Regions from separate parts of the Kurthia sp. FSL E2-0154 genome, predicted to be linked through region 1. Evidence: riboswitches for the same ligand, from Rfam matches in the RefSeq annotation. Region 1 holds a riboswitch; the other holds the start of a gene.
The links. Region 1 has a riboswitch for S-adenosylmethionine ahead of MHB75_RS03535 (aminotransferase class I/II-fold pyridoxal phosphate-dependent enzyme). Riboswitches for the same ligand answer to the same signal wherever they lie in the genome.
Positions count from the first base shown of each region.

Region 2: another riboswitch for S-adenosylmethionine. It lies ahead of MHB75_RS14410 (MetQ/NlpA family ABC transporter substrate-binding protein); the one in region 1 lies ahead of MHB75_RS03535 (aminotransferase class I/II-fold pyridoxal phosphate-dependent enzyme).

Region 1 covers NZ_JBBOPO010000001.1:739,148-742,340, forward strand. The annotation lists gene MHB75_RS03530 (PLP-dependent transferase) at 1-457, opposite strand, end outside; gene MHB75_RS03535 (aminotransferase class I/II-fold pyridoxal phosphate-dependent enzyme) at 450-1,571, opposite strand; SAM riboswitch class I at 1,649-1,755, opposite strand; gene MHB75_RS03540 (SH3 domain-containing protein) at 1,898-2,473, opposite strand; gene MHB75_RS03545 (methyl-accepting chemotaxis protein) at 2,655-3,193, opposite strand, start outside.
Region 2 covers NZ_JBBOPO010000001.1:2,880,385-2,883,577, forward strand. The annotation lists gene MHB75_RS14405 (methionine ABC transporter ATP-binding protein) at 1-986, opposite strand, end outside; gene MHB75_RS14410 (MetQ/NlpA family ABC transporter substrate-binding protein) at 1,016-1,837, opposite strand; SAM riboswitch class I at 1,919-2,033, opposite strand; gene MHB75_RS14415 (pyridoxal phosphate-dependent aminotransferase) at 2,122-3,193, opposite strand, start outside.

The DNA.
Region 1 (3,193 bases):
GCAGTGGATTTGCAGGTGTTTCAGCATAGAGTACAACTGTATTCGGCTGAATCGCTGTTTCAATCGCTTCTAAATCCGTGAAGTCAGCGAAGGTATGCGTAATCCCGTACTTCGGTAAAAGCGTTGTTACAAAGCGATAAGTACCACCATATACTTCGTTCGTTACAACAATATGGTCACCAGCATTTAATGTAAGTAAAGCTGCTGAAATGGCACCGATTCCTGAAGCAAAAGCAAAGCCACGTGAACCATTTTCAAGCTGTGCAATTGTTCGCTCAAGTGCATCGCGCGTTGGGTTACCAGAACGACTATAATCATATGGGCCAAAAGCATCGAAATGCTCTTGGTCAAAGGTAGAAGAAGCGTAAATCGGTACATTAACAGCCCCAGATTTTGCTTCGTAATCATGTTTTGTAGCACCTGTAATTAACGTTGTTTCAATTTGTTCTTTAGTCATGTACAACAGCCTCGCTTTCTAATACGTTAAATACGTTTTGTAAATCCGCAATTAAATCTTCTGCTTCCTCAATGCCAACCGAGAAACGAAGAAGTGAATCATCTACGCCACGCGCATTGCGAATTTCTTCCGGAATGTCTGCATGTGTTTGCGTTGTTGGGTACGTAATAAATGATTCAACACCGCCTAAACTTTCAGCGAAAGCAATCAGTTTTAAATTACGTAAGAATGGATCAATCTGTTTTCCAGATTGCAGGCGGAAGGATACCATGCCACCGCGTCCAGCATATAAAACGTCACGTACATGTGGCGACTTCTGTAAAAATTCTACAATTACTTGAGCATTTGCTGTATGTTGTTTCATACGAAGGTGTAGTGTTTTTAAACCGCGAAGTAGTAACCAGCTATCAAAAGGTGAGAGTGTCATACCAATCGCATTATGTTGTAAGAAAAGACGTTCACTTAGTTCAGCACCTTTTGACACAACCAGTCCTGCTAATACATCATTATGTCCACCAATATATTTTGTGCCACTATGCATAACAATATCTGCACCTAACGCAATTGGGCGTTGATAGTAAGGTGTTAAAAATGTATTGTCGACAATCAATAAAATGCCATGTTTTTTCGCAATTTTCACACATTCTTCGATAGAAATTTCCTGCATTAAAGGATTCGTCGGCGTCTCTAAGAAAATCGCCTTAACAGGATGTTCAATGACAAGTTGTTCCACCTCCTCAAGAGATGAAAAGTCGTTAAAGATTGCTTGAATACCATATTGTGCTTCATATTGTGTTGCCAGTCGGTATGTGCCGCCATATAAATCTTCCGGGTAAATCACTGCATCACCTGTTTTAAATAGCGAGAGGATTAAATGAATTGCAGCCATACCGCTACTACAGGCGAAACAAGCATCTCCGCCTTCTAAACGTGCAAATTCCTCCTCTAATACCGATCGCGTTGGATTTTTTGTACGCGTGTAATCAAAGCCTGTTGATTCTCCAAGACCTACATGGCGGTAAGCAGTTGAAAGGTAGATTGGGGCGTTGATTGCACCTGTTTTTTCATCTGTATGTGTTCCCACCTGAGTTAAAAGTGTTTCGATTTTTGTCATTGTCCTCATCCTTTTTTTGTGTAATAAAAAAAGTTTTCTTCTAATAGTAAGAAGAAAACTCTAAGTAAGAGTGATTCTTCTTATCTTCAAGAACTGCGTCTTACTGGATTTAGCACCTGTCCCTTTAAAGAGGGGGTTGCTGAGATTTCGTCGGGCCATGTCCCTCCATCTCTCTCGATAAGAAAACCTATTTAATTAATCGATTATTAGTCAATTAATGGAATCTTACCATGCAAACTGCAAAATTTCAAGCTAAATTAAATAATTATTCAGAATTTAGAGAAGATAAAAAAAGAACCGTAGTCTAAACTACGATTCCCATTTGATTATTTTTTTGTCATTGTTACAAAGTCTTTGTAGACGTAATTCTTTTGACCATTGAAGTCGAACTCAACCCAACCGAATTTACTTGTAGAATTCACATGAATTTTCGTACCTTTTTTCAAAATACCAAGTGATTTTCCTTTTGTTGAAGCTGTTTTATAGTAATATACATTCGATTTAATTGTCGCATTTGCAGCTTTTTTTGAAGGAACTTTTGATACAAGTGTGTCAGTTGCTGGTTTTTTAGTTGTTGTCGGTTTCTTTGTTGTTGTTGGTTTCTTTGTTGTTGGTTTTTTCTTTGTATTCAACTTCACGTGATCTTTTGAAATATAAGCCAATTTATTATTGAACTTCACTTGGTACCAATATGTTGTTTCTTTATAAATCGTAACATTTGTTCCTTTTGTTAATGTACCAAGATTTTTTGATTTTGGTGTAGATGCCGCACGTACGATTACGTCTTTTGACACAACACCTTCTTTTTTTGTGGTAGCAAAAGCTTCCGTAGCAGGTAAGGTATAAGGTAGAGTAGCACCTGTTAACATCCCAAATGCTAATACGTATTTTGTTAATTTCATTTTGAATCACTCCTCGATTGCTTATACTAGCACTTTTTATCAAAAAAGAATAGGGAATATCCGTTTATGTTGCTGGAAAAATGTTATTTTATGAAAAATAGGGCGTTTGATATGGAAATAAAAAAACAAAGACTAGGACAGAAGCAAAGTAAATACTTAGCTAGCCTAGTCTTTGGTCAGATTACATTTTAAACTGTTGAACTAAATCGCGTAATGAATCTGCTTGGCGTGACAATTCTTCTGAAGATGCATAAATTTCTTGAATAGATGCAGAGCCTTGTTCAGCCGCCGCTGCCGATTGATCTGCTTGATGTGCTGTATGTTCAGCCATCGAGTTGACTGCGATGAACGACTGCATAACATCTTGACTGACATTCTTCGTCTCAGCGATTCGCGTTACCATGTTTTCAATAATACGAATCGTTTTCTCTGTCTCGCGTGTAATGGCATCGAATGTTTGAATCGTTTCATTCGTAATTTCGACCCCTTGAATGACTTTCGACACGCCAGCCTCATTTTGCTTGACCATGACCGAAATCTCGTCTTGAATCGTGTGTACAATCGTTGCTACTTCACTTGCAGCGCGTTGTGATTGTTCTGCAAGCTTTCGGACTTCATCTGCTACAACCGCAAAACCTTTACCATGTTCACCTGCACGTGCCGCTTCAATCGCCGCATTTAAGGCAAGTAAGTTCGTCTGTTCAGCAATACTCGTAATCG
Region 2 (3,193 bases), 2.1 Mb from region 1:
CCTGATTGCTCAAGGTATTGTAACGCCTGTTCTCGTGCTGCATCATCGCCTTCTAAATGCACTGTAATGTTACCGACAATGCCATTTTTAAGTTCGATAATATTTGCAGCTAAAATGTTTGGTGTGACGGCAAAACGTTTACTAATCTCAGCAAGTGCAGGTTGCCCTGTGCTTGCACCAACGAATGTAAGACGTGTTACATCACCTGTTACATGAAGGGAATCAATAAGTGAATCACTTAATTGACGTTGTGAAATCGTATTTAAAAATTTACGTGTTGTCGCATGTTGTGGATTTGTGAACAATTCAATTGTCGAGCCTTGTTCCACAACTGAACCGTTCTCCATCACATAGACATGGTCGCAAATTTTTTGAATAACATTCATTTCATGTGTAATTAATAAAATTGTAATGCCAAGCTCACGATTGATTTTTAGGAGTAAATCTAAAATTGAATCCGTCGTTTCTGGGTCGAGTGCTGAAGTCGCTTCATCGCTTAATAAAATAGTCGGTTCAAGTGATAGGGCGCGTGCAATCGCGACACGTTGTTTCTGCCCGCCAGAAAGTTGAGCAGGATAGTTCGTTGCGCGGTCTTCTAAACCAACAATTTGTAGGTATTTTTGTACACGTGCACCTAATTCTTTTTTCGGTACACCCGCTAGCTTTAATGGAATCGCGATATTTTCATACACTGTGACTGTTTTTAATAAGTTAAAGTGTTGGAAAATCATACCGACTTTACTGCGTACTTTACGCAAACCAGATGCCGATAACTTCGTTAAATCTTTCCCATCGATTAGAACTTGTCCTTTTGATGGTTGTTCAAGTAGATTCACACAACGAATTAATGTACTTTTACCAGCACCACTATAGCCAATAACACCATGAATTTCTCCAGCAGGTACTGTAAGATTGACATCTCTTACAGCAGTTACGACTTTTTTATTTGAAACGAAATTTTTCTCAATATTTTTCAGCTCAATCATAGATGACTCCTCCTTTTCAATCTAACCGTTTACTTATCGAATACAGGGATTACTGCACCGTCAAATTCATCTTCAATGAATTTTTTCACTGTCTCTGAGTGATAAGCTTTAACGAATTTTTTCACATCTGCGTCATTTTTATGTGATTCTTCTACAACAATTGCGTTGATATGTGGTGAATCTGTATTTTCACGTAGTAGCGCTGTTTTTGGATCAATGCCTGCTTCTAAAACGAAGTTCGTATTAATCATTGCTGCATCTACTTCATCTAATTGACGTGGTAATTGTGAAGCTTCTAGTTCTACAAATTTAAATTTGTTTTTGTTTTCTGCAATATCTTTTGGTGTTGCCAATTTATCGCCAGTATCTTTTAGAGAAATAACTTTTTTGCTTGCTAGTACTTGTAGGGCACGATCACCATTTGCTGCATCATTTGGAATTGCGATTGTTGAACCTGCTTTTAAATCTTCTAATTTCTTCACTTTTTTCGAATATAGACCCATTGGCGTTAAAATCGTTGTACCAACTGATACAAGGTTTTCATTTTTCTCTTTATTGAAGTTCGCTAAGAAAGTTAGTGTTTGGAAACTGTTTGCATCCAAGTCACCTTCTACAAGAGAAGTATTCGGTAATACATAATCAGAGAATGCTTTAATCTCAACATCTAAACCATCTTTTTTCGCTACTTCCGCTGCTTTTTTTGCGATTTCTTCGTGTGGTCCGCCTGTTACGCCTAATACTAATTTGTTATCTTCGGCTGCTGCTTGGCTATCTTCTGTTTTCTTCCCACATGCTGCTAATACTGATGCTGATAATACAAGTGATAATACGATTCCTGTTGCTTTTTTCATAAATAAAACGCTCCTTTTTGTATGTAGTATATAAAAAAACCTCTCTTAACAAAAAGAGAGGTGAAAGTGTTGGTTTTACCTCTCTTATCTATCAAGATTTTGTCATCTTGCTGGAATTAGCACCTTTCACAATACCGATGTATTGGAAGGTTGCCGAGCTTCATAGGGCCAGTCCCTCAGCTACTCTTGATAAGAGATTTTATATTTTTATATAACTATTTGATATATTCAATCTATAGATAATTTTCAGTAAAGTCAAACATTATTTTCTTGAGAAAACAAAATTAATGCACTTTCGAGCGAAAAACAGTCGAAATTTCAGGTAGATGTGCAATACGTTCTACAGCTTCAACTAATCGTTCAGGCGATACGAGTAAACCAACGCGAACGTAACCCTCGCCATGTAGACCGAATCCGTTACCTGCTGCAACTGCAACAGAAGCTTGTTCTAAAAGAAGATTTGCAAAAGCTTCACTCGTATAACCTTCAGGCACTTTTAACCAAGCAAAAAAACTACCGGCAGGTGCTGTGACAGACCATCCAACTTTTGAACATGCTTGAATAAGTGCTTCACGACGAGCTTCATATATAGCCAATTGTTCTTCTACACAATCTTGTGGACCTGTTAATGCATGTGCTGCGGCAACTTGAATCGCTGGGAAAATGCTGCAATAAAGGTGATCTTGTAGCAAATTAAGTCCTGCAATCACTTCATTATTGCCGACAGCAAAGCCAACACGCCATCCTGCCATATTATACGTTTTCGATAAGGTATAAAATTCAACACCGATCTCTTTTGCACCCTCTGTTTGTAAAAAACTAGGCGGTTTTACACCATCAAAACCAAGTGCTCCATAAGCGAAGTCATGCATAACAACGAAGTCATGCTGTTTTGCAAGCTGTACCGTTTCTTCAAAAAATGCAGGTGTCGCTGTAGCACCTGTAGGATTATTCGGGTAATTCAAATACATTAATTTTGCACGTTCTAAAATATCAGGTGCAATTTCCGCGTAATCAGGTAAAAACTGATTTTCAGCAAGAAGTGGCATCGTTTCAAAGTTTACATGACTAAGTGCGACACCTGATAAATAGTCGGGATAGCCAGGGTCAGGAAGTAACATGGTATCGCCAGCATTTAAGAGTGTCAGCGGCAGTTCTACTAGACCAGCTTTCGCACCGAATAGCACAGCGACTTCTGTTTCAGCATCGAGTGTTACATCATATTCACGTTTATAAAATGTCACAATCGCCTCTTTTAATTCATCAATTCCACGAAACGGTGAATATTTATGATTCGCGACATCGGCTGTTGCCTCTTGCATCGCCTTGACGATATGAGGAGGTGTCGGGCGGTCT